Cytobacillus luteolus: one gene and its partners. The protein of the gene in region 1 interacts with the protein of each later gene in a pairwise test. Links are inferred from orthologs where the notes say so. Each region holds a gene or a part of one and is shown in the gene's direction. Other genes may lie near its edges. The genes, in order: ftsZ, ezrA, J2Z26_RS05555 and zapA.

What was found.
Region 2: the proteins of ftsZ (region 1) and ezrA interact in binary tests that used the Bacillus subtilis proteins (3 or more experiments, as listed by UniProt). The link is inferred for Cytobacillus luteolus from one-to-one orthologs.
Region 3: the proteins of ftsZ (region 1) and J2Z26_RS05555 interact in binary tests that used the Bacillus subtilis proteins (3 or more experiments, as listed by UniProt). The link is inferred for Cytobacillus luteolus from one-to-one orthologs.
Region 4: the proteins of ftsZ (region 1) and zapA interact in binary tests that used the Bacillus subtilis proteins (3 or more experiments, as listed by UniProt). The link is inferred for Cytobacillus luteolus from one-to-one orthologs.

Annotation. Positions count from the first base shown.
Region 1 is NZ_JAGGKM010000002.1:420,668-423,570, reverse strand. What follows is about bases 64-2,887. They hold ftsZ (cell division protein FtsZ), read left to right. Parts: upstream 64-816; coding sequence 817-1,959; downstream 1,960-2,887. Other genes in these bases: spoIIGA (sigma-E processing peptidase SpoIIGA), read left to right, coding at 2,209-2,887; ftsA (cell division protein FtsA), read left to right, coding at 64-775. In the rest of the region: more of ftsA, read left to right, coding at 1-63; more of spoIIGA, read left to right, coding at 2,888-2,903. UniProt on the Bacillus subtilis protein: Essential cell division protein that forms a contractile ring structure (Z ring) at the future cell division site. The regulation of the ring assembly controls the timing and the location of cell division.
Region 2 is NZ_JAGGKM010000004.1:358,046-360,994, reverse strand. Bases 37-2,906 are described here. They hold ezrA (septation ring formation regulator EzrA), read left to right. Parts: upstream 37-553; coding sequence 554-2,260; downstream 2,261-2,906. Other genes in these bases: brnQ (branched-chain amino acid transport system II carrier protein), read right to left, coding at 2,306-2,906; refZ (forespore capture DNA-binding protein RefZ), read left to right, coding at 37-161. Outside these bases: more of refZ, read left to right, coding at 1-36; more of brnQ, read right to left, coding at 2,907-2,949. UniProt on the Bacillus subtilis protein: Negative regulator of FtsZ ring formation; modulates the frequency and position of FtsZ ring formation. Inhibits FtsZ ring formation at polar sites. Interacts either with FtsZ or with one of its binding partners to promote depolymerization.
Region 3 is NZ_JAGGKM010000002.1:143,909-146,960, forward strand. The notes cover bases 33-3,005. They hold J2Z26_RS05555 (MGDG synthase family glycosyltransferase), read left to right. Parts: upstream 33-935; coding sequence 936-2,075; downstream 2,076-3,005. Other genes in these bases: galU (UTP--glucose-1-phosphate uridylyltransferase GalU), read left to right, coding at 33-865; J2Z26_RS05560 (metal-dependent hydrolase), read left to right, coding at 2,093-3,005. In the rest of the region: more of galU, read left to right, coding at 1-32; more of J2Z26_RS05560, read left to right, coding at 3,006-3,049. UniProt on the Bacillus subtilis protein: Processive glucosyltransferase involved in the biosynthesis of both the bilayer- and non-bilayer-forming membrane glucolipids.
Region 4 is NZ_JAGGKM010000004.1:282,075-284,978, reverse strand. What follows is about bases 49-2,873. They hold zapA (cell division protein ZapA), read left to right. Parts: upstream 49-1,243; coding sequence 1,244-1,504; downstream 1,505-2,873. Other genes in these bases: polX (DNA polymerase/3'-5' exonuclease PolX), read left to right, coding at 2,182-2,873; J2Z26_RS13435 (CvpA family protein), read left to right, coding at 1,515-2,057; rnhC (ribonuclease HIII), read right to left, coding at 172-1,119; pheT (phenylalanine--tRNA ligase subunit beta), read left to right, coding at 49-139. Also shown: more of pheT, read left to right, coding at 1-48; more of polX, read left to right, coding at 2,874-2,904. UniProt on the Bacillus subtilis protein: Activator of cell division through the inhibition of FtsZ GTPase activity, therefore promoting FtsZ assembly into bundles of protofilaments necessary for the formation of the division Z ring.

The DNA of each region.
Region 1 (2,903 bases):
TTTATTGCGCTGTGTTGAACGAGCAGGACTTACAATTGCAGCCATTTGCCTACAGCCTCTAGCTGCAGGTTCTATTACTCTCTCAGAAGATGAAAAGAATCTAGGAGTGGCATTAATAGATATTGGTGGTGGCTCAACCACAGTTTCTATTTTCAGAGATGGTTTCTTACAATCTTCAAACGTTATTCCTGTTGGCGGAGATCATATCACAAAGGATATCTCAATTGGTTTACGAACATCTACTGAAGATGCTGAAAAAATAAAAATAAAACATGGACATGCCTTCTATGATGACGCATCTGAAGAAGAAGTATTTAGTGTACCGATTATTGGTAGTGATCAGCACCAGCAGTTTAACCAATTAGAAATATCAGATATAATTGAAGCAAGATTAGAAGAAATTCTAGACTTAGTAATTAATGAATTAAGGAAATTAAATGTTAGAGATCTTCCAGGAGGATTTGTTCTAACCGGTGGAGTTGTTAATCAACCTGGGGTTTTAGAACTAGCCCAAGTAGTACTGCAGAGTAATGTTAGAATTGCAAAACCAGATTACATTGGAGTTCGTGAGCCACAATTCTCAACTGGTGTAGGCCTAATTCAGTTTGCATATGAGCACTCAAAAATTCAAGGTAAGCGAATTGGTTCTATGATTTCACAAGAATCAGAAAAGAGAAACACAAAACAACAACCAGTAAAAAACAAGCCAAACACAAACGATGATCAAAATATTGGAAAAAAAGTTAAAAGATTTTTCGGTTACTTCTTTGAGTAGAAGTATCGAAAAGCTCTTTCGATGAATTAGGAGGATCTTAGATGTTGGAGTTAGATACAAATCTTGACCAATTAGCAACGATTAAAGTTATTGGTGTAGGTGGCGGTGGAAATAACGCTGTAAACCGAATGATCGAACATGGTGTACAAGGTGTGGACTTTATTGCTGTTAACACAGATGCGCAAGCATTAAACTTATCAAAAGCTGATATCAAAATGCAAATTGGTGGTAAGCTTACTCGTGGTTTAGGTGCAGGTGCAAATCCTGAAGTTGGTAAGAAGGCAGCAGAAGAAAGCAGAGAACAAATCGAAGAAGTATTAAAAGGTGCAGACATGGTTTTCGTTACGGCAGGTATGGGTGGCGGAACTGGTACTGGTGCAGCTCCGGTTATAGCTTCTATTGCGCGTGACCTTGGTGCCTTAACTGTTGGTGTTGTTACTCGTCCTTTCACTTTTGAAGGTAGAAAAAGAGCAGGGCAAGCTGCAGGTGGGATTGCAGCAATGAAAGAGGGCGTAGATACCTTAATCGTTATTCCAAACGACCGCCTTTTAGAAATCGTTGATAAAAATACTCCGATGCTTGAGGCGTTCAGAGAAGCTGATAATGTACTTCGTCAAGGTGTACAAGGTATATCTGACTTAATCGCTGTACCAGGGTTAATTAATCTAGACTTCGCTGATGTTAAAACTATAATGTCGAACAAAGGTTCAGCATTAATGGGTATTGGAATGTCAACTGGTGAAAATCGTGCAGCTGAAGCAGCTAAACGAGCTATTTCAAGTCCTTTATTAGAAACTTCTATTGATGGTGCACAAGGTGTACTAATGAACATCACTGGTGGTACTAACTTGAGCTTGTATGAGGTTCAAGAGGCTGCAGACATAGTTGCCTCTGCATCAGACGAAGAAGTAAATATGATTTTCGGATCAGTTATCAATGAAAATTTAAAGGATGAAATATTAGTTACAGTCATTGCAACTGGCTTTAATGATATTGATACTACTTCCTCTAAACCTGTAAGACCAGCCATTAACACTACAAAACAAGCTTCAACTACAACGAGAGAAACAAAACGAGATGATTCTTCGAACGAATATCAATCCCGTCCTACTAAAGAAAGCTCTCAGAATGACGAAGCTCTAGATATTCCGGCATTCTTAAGAAATCGTAATCGTCGCAGATAATATTTGAAAGAGTCTTTCCAATTGGGAAGATTCTTTTTCTATTGTGTGAAAGGTTTTTAGAGAATCTATATATGGAAAGCTATTCTAAAAAAACATCTAGAATACATTGTTTTACAATATTCGTAAAAATCTATCAAAATTTCTCCTCTATAATCGTCAGCAAGTGACAGACTTCAATAGAGAATGTACTATATACTATTAATAATAGGTAGTAAATCGAATAAGGGCACTCTTGAAAGGAGAACGGGATTGAACATCTACCTTGATGTTATTTGGTTGCTGAACTTTCTATTTGATGGGTTGTTACTCTTACTGACAGCATTCATTTTAAAGCGAAAAATTTTAATATGGAGAATGGTATTAGGGGCATTTATTGGGTCTTTAATTGTTATTTTAATGGTATCTCCTTTGTCAATGTATGCATCACATCCAATTATAAAACTAATTTTTTCATTTTTAATAATTGGTAGTGCCTTTGGATTTAAACGTTTCCGATATTTTATTCAAAATCTATTAACCTTTTATTTTGCTACCTTTGTAGTTGGTGGTGGAATGATTGGTGTTCATAATTTCTTGGAATATGAAGTAAAGGTATTGGATGGCGTACTAATGACAAATACAACAGGTTTTGGCAATCCTATTAGTTGGGCTTTCGTATTGGTTGGATTTCCTGTGTTATGGTATTTTACCAGAAAACAAATTAGTGATTTTGAAATGAAAAAGATACAATTTGATCAGATTGCTGAAGTGGTCATATCTATAGAGTCTCTTGAACTTCGGGTAAAGGGATTAATAGATAGTGGTAATCAGTTATATGATCCGATAACAAAAAGTCCAGTACTAATTGTTGATACAACTAAAACAGTTCATTTTTTTCCTGAGTCAATTATTCGACAATCAAAAAATATTGAAGCTTTAGGTTCTGATCAAGATCAAGAAGCCCA
Region 2 (2,949 bases), on another replicon or contig:
TCCATCCTCAATACTTGGCAGAGGTACTTCATGTAATGCCGAATGAAGAATATTTTACAGAGCAGTACTATAAGGAAATTGAGCGTTGGGTTAATGCTGCTGTCTCAGAGCCCTTTGAAAAAACAGTAAAAACAAATAATCAAATCGCGCTTTCTATATAATATTTAGTGCCTGTAATTGAAATCAACAGGTTAGTGTATATAGCTTTATCAATCCTTATCCACTGGAGTGTTTTTAACCAGTGGATAAGGATTTTTTTGTTGAAAATCTATTAAATGTTTTAATTTAAATCTTTTATAGGAAAAATTAATGATTTTCTGTAAAAAATTTTAAAATTTTGGTCAAAAATTGTCGTTTACATGGTATCATAAAAACATTGAAAATACACCAATATTTAGTATGTATCTATAAATATCGTAATCAATTAGATGAGTTATTGGCGGAATTTGTCGAATGGGAAAAAATCGACTGAAAATAAATAGATATGGGTTCATGCCTTCTAACTAATGATCTTTTATAAAACTAGATTTAATAGAAAGTAAGGGGGCTAGTTATGGAAATCATAATAGGCATTATAATTGTTGTTGCACTTATTTTAATTTTAGGAATTTATTTTAGGAAAAAAATTTATAAAGAAGTTGATCGTTTAGAAGCGTGGAAGATAGATGTAATGAATCGTCCTGTCACAGACGAGATATCAAAAGTAAAAGAACTAAATATGACAGGTCAAACAGAAGAGCTCTTTGAAAGATGGAGAAGACAGTGGGATGAAATTGTTACGTTGAATCTGCCCAATATTGAAGAGTACCTATTTGATGCCGAAGAATTAGCTGATAAATATCGCTTTAGTAAGTCCAAAGCAGTTCTTCAAAAAATTGAAAATACCTTACAGCAAACAGAAGAAACTATCGCTAAAATTCTTGAAGAACTTAAAGACCTAATAGGTAGTGAAGAAAAAAATAGAGTGGAAATTGGAGAGTTAAAGTCTACTTACCGAAATGTTAAAAAGTCCTTGCTTGCTCATCATCTCTCCTTTGGAAAGGCAGAGGTAGCTTTAGAAAAGAAATTAGAAGAAGTTAATGAAAAGTTTTCAACCTTCGAGGAAGCAACCACTCAGGGTAATTACTTAGAAGCTAGAGAAATTGTACTTTTCATTAAAGATAGTCTCTCGATCATGAAGGAATACATTTCGGAAATACCAGAATTATTATCTGAATATCAATCTTATATCCCATCTCAATTAGATGATTTGATTGATGGATACAAAGAAATGCAAAATAATGGCTTTATGCTGGATCATCTCCAAGTTGAAAATGAAGTTGAGTTTTTACGAAATAAAGTAGTGGAAAATCTCAACCGTATTGAAAAACTAGAGATTAAAGAAGCAAAAGAAGCGATTATTGAAATAAAAGATTCACTTGAAGGTCTATATGACCTATTAGAAAAAGAGGTCACTGCGAATCATTATGTTCAACAGGAAGTAAGTAAAATAGAACAAGTACTTCATTCTTTACATGAGGAAAGTAAATCTTCAGGGGATGAAACCGAACTTGTACAACAGAGTTACAGACTGACTGAGGAAGAGATACAAACACATAAAGCGATTGTAAAGCAGATAAAACAGCTTTTAAAACAATTTTTATCAATCCAATCGAAATTAAATGAGGATCATATTGCTTATTCGTTAATTCAAGATGAACTTGAGGATGTTCATGCTCAAATTGAATCAGTGAAGGAGCAGCATATTAAATATTGTGAGTCATTACAAACACTACGAAAAGATGAATTATATGCTCGTGATCAGCTGAGTGAAATGAGAAAAGCATTAACAGAATCAAAACGATTATTATCGAAGAGTAATGTGCCAGGTTTACCCCAAGGTTATAAAGAGCTTCTTATTGATGCAAAGGAGAGCTTAGAGGCAGTTGTTATAAAGCTTGAAGAAAAACCTTTAAATATGAAAGTAGTTAACCAAACTCTAAAAGAGGCTCAGGACATTGTAGCAAATACTACGACTATGACAGAGGATTTAATTGAACAGGTTTATCTGGTGGAACAGGTCATTCAATATGGAAACCGCTATAGAAGTAGCTATCGTTCAATCTCTGAAGCTTTGCTAGAAGCAGAAAAGTCTTTCCGCAACTATGAATATGAAACAGCCTTAGAGCAGGCTGCTAGTGCAATAGAAGAGATTGAGCCAGGTGCACTTAAAAGAATCCAAAGCATTTTAGATGATAGAGAACTAATACAACATATCTAAATAATAAGGCCCTTATGATTTTTTCATAAGGGCCTTAATGTATACTTATTTTCTCATAGAGAGTATATAACCGAGTATTGCTCCAATAATTGCTGGAACCACCCAACCGATACCTTGCTCATATAAAGGTAAAAATTCTTTGAAAAATTGTAAGAGTAAAGGAAACTCAATTCCAGCACTATTAAGACCATCAAATATACTAATAAGACCTGTGGCTAAGAGTGCTAAGGAATATATCATACTTTTCTCTCCGATAAGTGGGTGTGCAAAAGAAAGTAGGATGAGTACAATTGCTAAAGGATAGATAATGATCAAGATTGGCACGGAAAATGCAATAAGTTGCGTTAGTCCAATATTAGCTACACCTAAACTAAAAATTGTTAGAAGTGCAACAAATGACTTGTACGAAATCTTGTTTGTAAGTGTTGTTAAATATTTTGCACATGCTGATACTAATCCTACAGCTGTGGTTAAACAAGCAAAAGTAATTGCGATACTGAGTATACTAGTCCCAACTGAACCTAATAAGTAACTTGCGGACGTGGATAGTATAATACCTCCGTTCTCTGCATAGCCAATTGCCTCTACACTTGTTGCCCCAAGATAGGCCAACGAAACATATACGATAGCAAGTCCACTTGCTGCAATGAGACCAGCAATTGTACATGTTTTCAATAATGATATTCTAT
Region 3 (3,052 bases), 280 kb from region 1 along the record:
CGGACTCGGAACAAGGTTTTTACCAGCTACAAAAGCACAACCGAAAGAAATGTTACCAATAGTCGATAAGCCCACTATTCAATATATTGTTGAAGAGGCAGTGGAATCAGGAATTGAAGATATTATTATTGTTAGTGGACGTGGAAAAAGGTCCATTGAAGACCATTTTGATAAGTCTTATGAGCTTGAAAACACATTGGCAACAAAAGAGAAATGGGCTCAACTTGAAGAGGTACAATCAATCACTAAGCTAGCCAATATTCACTACATACGGCAAAAAGAACCTTTAGGCTTAGGACATGCGATTGCTTCTTGTCAAGCCTTTGTTGGGAGTGAACCCTTTGCTGTTTTACTAGGTGACGATATTGTTCGATCTACAGGTGTTCCTTGCTTAAAGCAATTAATTGCCATTCACCAACGTTATCATACTTCCGTTGTAGGTGTACAGACTGTTAGTGATAATGACGTAAGCAAATATGGAATTGTAGCTCCTAAAGGAGTGGAAAATGAACAAGGTGTTATTTCACTTGATAGTCTAATAGAAAAGCCATCAATCTCAGAAGCTCCATCAAACTATGCCATCATGGGACGTTATATATTAAACCCAGAAATCTTCCCAATTCTAAAGACTCTTAAGCCAGGTACAGGAGGAGAAATCCAACTAACAGATGCGATTAACTTACTTAATGCTTCTCAGGCTGTGTTAGCTTATCAATTTGAAGGGATTCGCTATGATATTGGGGATAAAGTTGGATTTATTCGAGCGACCATTGACTTTGCTTTAGAAAGAAATGACCTAAGACAAAACGTACGATCGTACATGGAAGAAGTGTTAAAAAGAGATTCGAGCCTTCAATCTTATTAGCTTTCTAGATTTATAGAAACCTTTATCTATAACCAATTTGGTATCTTAACACAGAGGAGCGGTTGTATAAATGAGAAAGCCAAAAGTGTTAATTTTAACAACAAATTATGGAAATGGGCATGTTCAAGTGGCACGTGCACTTGAAGAACGATTGGTGTGTGAAAATACTGCTAATGTTGTTGTTAGAGATATTTATCAAGAAACCAATCCCCGTTTGCATGAATGGACCAAAAATCTATATCTAAAAAGTTATACCAAAAGTGGAAGACAGATTTACCGTTTGTTCTACTATAGTAGCCAAGGAATTGCAAAGAGAAAAAAATTAACTATATTTTCTTATGGCTATTCTAAATTAACGAAAATCATTGCTGAAGAGCAACCTGATGCTATTATTAATACGTTTCCTTCTTTTGCTGTTCAATCATTTTTATTGAAAACTAATTCTTCCATTCCAACTTATAATGTTGTGACAGATTATTGTTTGCATCACTCTTGGGTACAGCCTGATATAGATAAATTTTATGTTGCAACTGAGGAACTAAAAACACAATTAATTAAAAATAAGATTGATAAAGAAAAGATAAATGTGACAGGTATCCCTGTGCAACAACAGTTTCAAAAGTTATTTTGTCGCCAAAGCTTATTGGAGAAATACCAACTTAAAGGTGATAGAAAAACAATTTTAATTGTTGCTGGCGCTTATGGCGTGTCAAAGGAAATCAAATATATTTGCGAAGGTCTAACAATGAATGAAAATCTACAAATTATCGTTGTTTGCGGGAAAAATACTGAGCTCCATGATCAGCTACAACTTAAATTCCATCAGGAAAAAAACATACGTATTTTAGGGTACGTTACTGAAATGGCTGAATTGTTTGAGCTAGCAACATGTGTCATTACTAAGCCAGGTGGAATTATATTATCTGAAGCCGTAGTTAAGAATGTTCCAATTGTGTTAACTGGAGCAACACCTGGACAGGAGAGGGAGAATGCACTTTATTTTCAGGAGAACGGTGCTGCCGTTTTACATGATAAGTGGGAAGATTTAGTAGAAGATACTCAAAAACTCGTTTTTGAAGAACAGAGATTGATAGAGATGAAAGCTTCCTTATCCAACATTTATGTACCTCATGCCACAGATACAATTATTAATGATGTTTTGCAAACCTATTATTGGCAACATGCTGAAAATAAAATCGGAAGAGTGTAAGGGGGAGTGGTAGTATAATGGATACGTCAACTCATGTGATTACAGGAGTCGGATTAGGTGGTTTATCTTTTATAGATCCGACCATGGTTAATCATCCAGAACTTCTTACGTCAATGTTTTTTTGTACAATTGTAGGTTCAAATGCACCTGATATTGATTTTCTCTATAAGTACAAAGGAAATGATACGTATGTTAAAATGCACCGTGGTATGAGCCATTCGCTGATTGCACAAGTGTTACTTGCATTATCCATTGCTAGTCTAGCAACATTGGCCAATGGGGGATTGTTTTTTACGACGTTTTTCTTCTGGACCTTATTAGCTGTAATTGTACACGTGTTATTTGACATCTGTAACATTTACGGAACTCAAGCATTCCGTCCAATTACTCATAAATGGTTTGCACTAAATATTTTACCGATTTTCGACCCATTTATAATGAGTTTACATGTAGTTGGAATTGCATTATGGTTAGTTGGCTTCCATTCTGGACTTGTTTTCATAATCATATATATCGCCATAGTACTTTATATTTTACTCCGTTTTATAATACATCAAAGTGTGTTGAAACAAACCACGATAGAGAGTGAGCCAGGTGCCACATATACACTTATTCCTTCGTTTCGGTTAAACCATTGGGGAGTCATTGCTAGCTATAATCAGCAATACAAATTAGGTAAATTTGAAAAAAATAGTGTTGTTTGGTCGAAAGTGTTAATGAAAGCTTCTGAAAAAAACGAAATCATCCGTGCTTCTCGAAAACATTCATTTGTTCACTATTTGATGTTACATTCTACACATTTGCACGCAAACATAATTAATCACAAAGATGGGTACGAGGTACATTGGTTCGACCTACGCTACCAATCTAAAATCGATGAACCGTTTATTGCAATTATTAAACTTGATAAAAAACTAAATCTTATAGAAAGTAATGTGAAACGTGGATTAATTTCTGCACCTGAAAGAGTTTAATAA
Region 4 (2,904 bases), on another replicon or contig:
ACCAGGTAAAAAATCTGTTGCGTTCTCACTTCGATACTTTGACCCAGAAAGAACATTGACAGATGAAGAGGTTACCAAAACACATAATAAAGTATTAAAGGCTGTAGAAGAAAAGTTTGCGGCAACCTTACGTTCTTAAGTCTAGCAAAAAGCGTTCTTAACGAACAATCGTTAAGAACGCTTTTTTGATAGGAGACTCTTTGCTTTTTCGGTATTTGCGAAATGGAGTTTAGTAAAGGTACGTAGGGAAGAAAGCCCATGTTTTTGTATTAGATTGGCTGCCGCCATATCTACTTTTTGTCCAGCTCCCTTTGGAATTTCAAATCCAGCACGTTCACTAAGCTTCTCGAATTCTTTTACGAAGGCATATCGTGCAATTATTGAGGCTGCTGCAACTGCTAAATGTACACCTTCAGCCTTAGTACTAAAATACACGTTTTCCTTATTTACACTCTTCCCAACTAAATAATTAAAATAAACACCTGGTTGTGCGAATTGGTCAATTAATATACCATCTGCTTTTTCTGGTTTCAGCTTTTCAACTACATTATTTAGTGCCTGATTATGAAGGTAGGCTTTTATTTTTCCTTGTGACATGCCACTTTCTTGAAGAGTGTTATATTTTTCATTATGTAAGATTAATAAACTATACGGGATCACTTTAATAATATTTTTTGCTATTTCAACTATTTGTTTGTCTGTTAAATTTTTTGAATCCTTTACTCCTAATTCTTGAAGTAATGATAAGTTCTTATTAGATACATAGGCTGCAGCTACCGTCATTGGACCAAAATAGTCTCCAGTTCCTACCTCATCCGAACCGATAATTGATAATGTAGAGATGTTCTGTGGTGGAGAATAGATGGTTGTGCTTTTTGGTTTATCTGAAGATTTTTTTTTGTTAGTTGAAGGCTCGTTGCTTCCCCACCGTGAAGATTCAGACTCAGCCCCACTACCTTGAAAGAGTACTTTCCCAGACTTATAAGCAGTAATTGTACAATTTGGAAGTTTAGCAACAAATAATCCACCCTGAGGTATCTTTTCTGTTAAACTGCTTGAGTAAAATTCTTTCATTTTTAGAGCTATAGTTGAATTTACTTTTATAACTGCGTTAGACAAAAAATCCACTCCCATTACTTTGTAATCCTATAAAGCTATCATAACCTTTCTTGAGATATCTTTCCAACAATGCTTTATTCATGGTATCATATTGAATAGGATTCTGATGAATGGGGGCAGTAATTTGTCACAGCCGGATAAAACAAGAACAACTGTAGATATATATGGGCAACAATATTCAATCGTAGGAACCGAATCGACAAGTCATGTTCGATTAGTAGCCTCGCTAGTTGACGATAAAATGAGAGAAATTAGTGCTAAAAATCCATACCTAGATATTAATAAAATCGCAGTTCTAACTGCAGTAAATACAGTAAATGACTATTTGAAATTAAAGGAGAAAGTAGAAGAACTAGAAAAACAAGTAAAAAACGAAAAGGATTGAAACATTCATTATGCTAGATCTTATCTTAATTATTATATTATTAATGGGATTTTTAATTGGATTAAAAAGAGGATTTATTCTTCAAATTGTGCATTTAACAGGTTTTATTGTTGCTTTTATTGTTGCATATGTATATTCGGGAGATTTAGCTCCTGCTATTAAACTATGGGTACCGTATGTAACCTTAGGTGATAATGAGACAATTACATTTTTATTTGAAAGTACTAACCTAGAAGCGGCTTATTACCGAGCGATTGCTTTCGCTATGCTGTTCTTTGGTACTAAAGTCATATTACAAATTGTTGGTTCAATGTTAGATTTCCTGGCTCACTTACCAATCCTAAAACAAATTAATGGATGGGCTGGGGGAATGTTAGGTTTTATAGAGATTTACTTACTAGTCTTTATCGTATTATATATTGGAGCATTAATGCCTATTGAAACAGTACAAGGCTATATCCAAGAGTCATTCATGGCGAAAACAATTGTACAGAATACGCCTATCTTTTCAGGAAAAATAAAGGATTTATGGATTGAGCATATAGCAATGTAATCTATAGGCATGATGAACTTCTCTATCAATAGGGAAGTTTTTTACTTTTAAATTGTACTTTTACTTTAAAAATATGTATCATTTTTTGTAGTGAAACGTAGAAATAGGTAGGTGTTCAAGAATTATGGAATTAAATAAAAAGGACGTTATCAAATTACTAGAAACGATTGCAATATATATGGAATTAAAAGGTGAAAATTCGTTTAAAATATCTGCATTCCGTAAAGCAGCTTTGGCACTTGAAAATGATGACCGTAGTCTGTCTACCATTAATGATTTTACTCAACTTTCAGGAATTGGTAAGGGCACAGCAGCTATCATTACTGAGTATATTACGACCAGCACATGCACCGTGCTAGAGGAACTTAAAAAAGAGGTACCATCTGGTCTTATTCCACTATTAAAACTTCAAGGCTTAGGTGGAAAGAAGATTGCGAAGTTATATCAAGAGCTTGGTATAGAAGATATTGAGTCATTGAGACAAGCCTGTGAGCAGGAAAAAGTCCGTGGTTTGGCTGGCTTTGGAAAGAAGACAGAGGAAAATATACTTTCGTCAATTTTAGAAAGTGGCAAAAGACCGGAAAGGCTTCCTCTATCCTTGATGCTTCCCCTTGCTGAGGAAATTGAATACGCACTATCAAAAATGGAAGGGATCGATCAATTTTCTAGAGCTGGAAGTATTAGAAGAATGAAAGAAACGGTAAAGGATTTAGATTTTATCATTTCAACCACTGAACCTGAATCTGTTCGTGAACAGTTATTAAAGTTAAACAGGCTTACTTCAGTTATTGCAAGTGGTGATACAAAGGTTTCGGTTCAATTACATTATCATTATGATGTGTCAGTT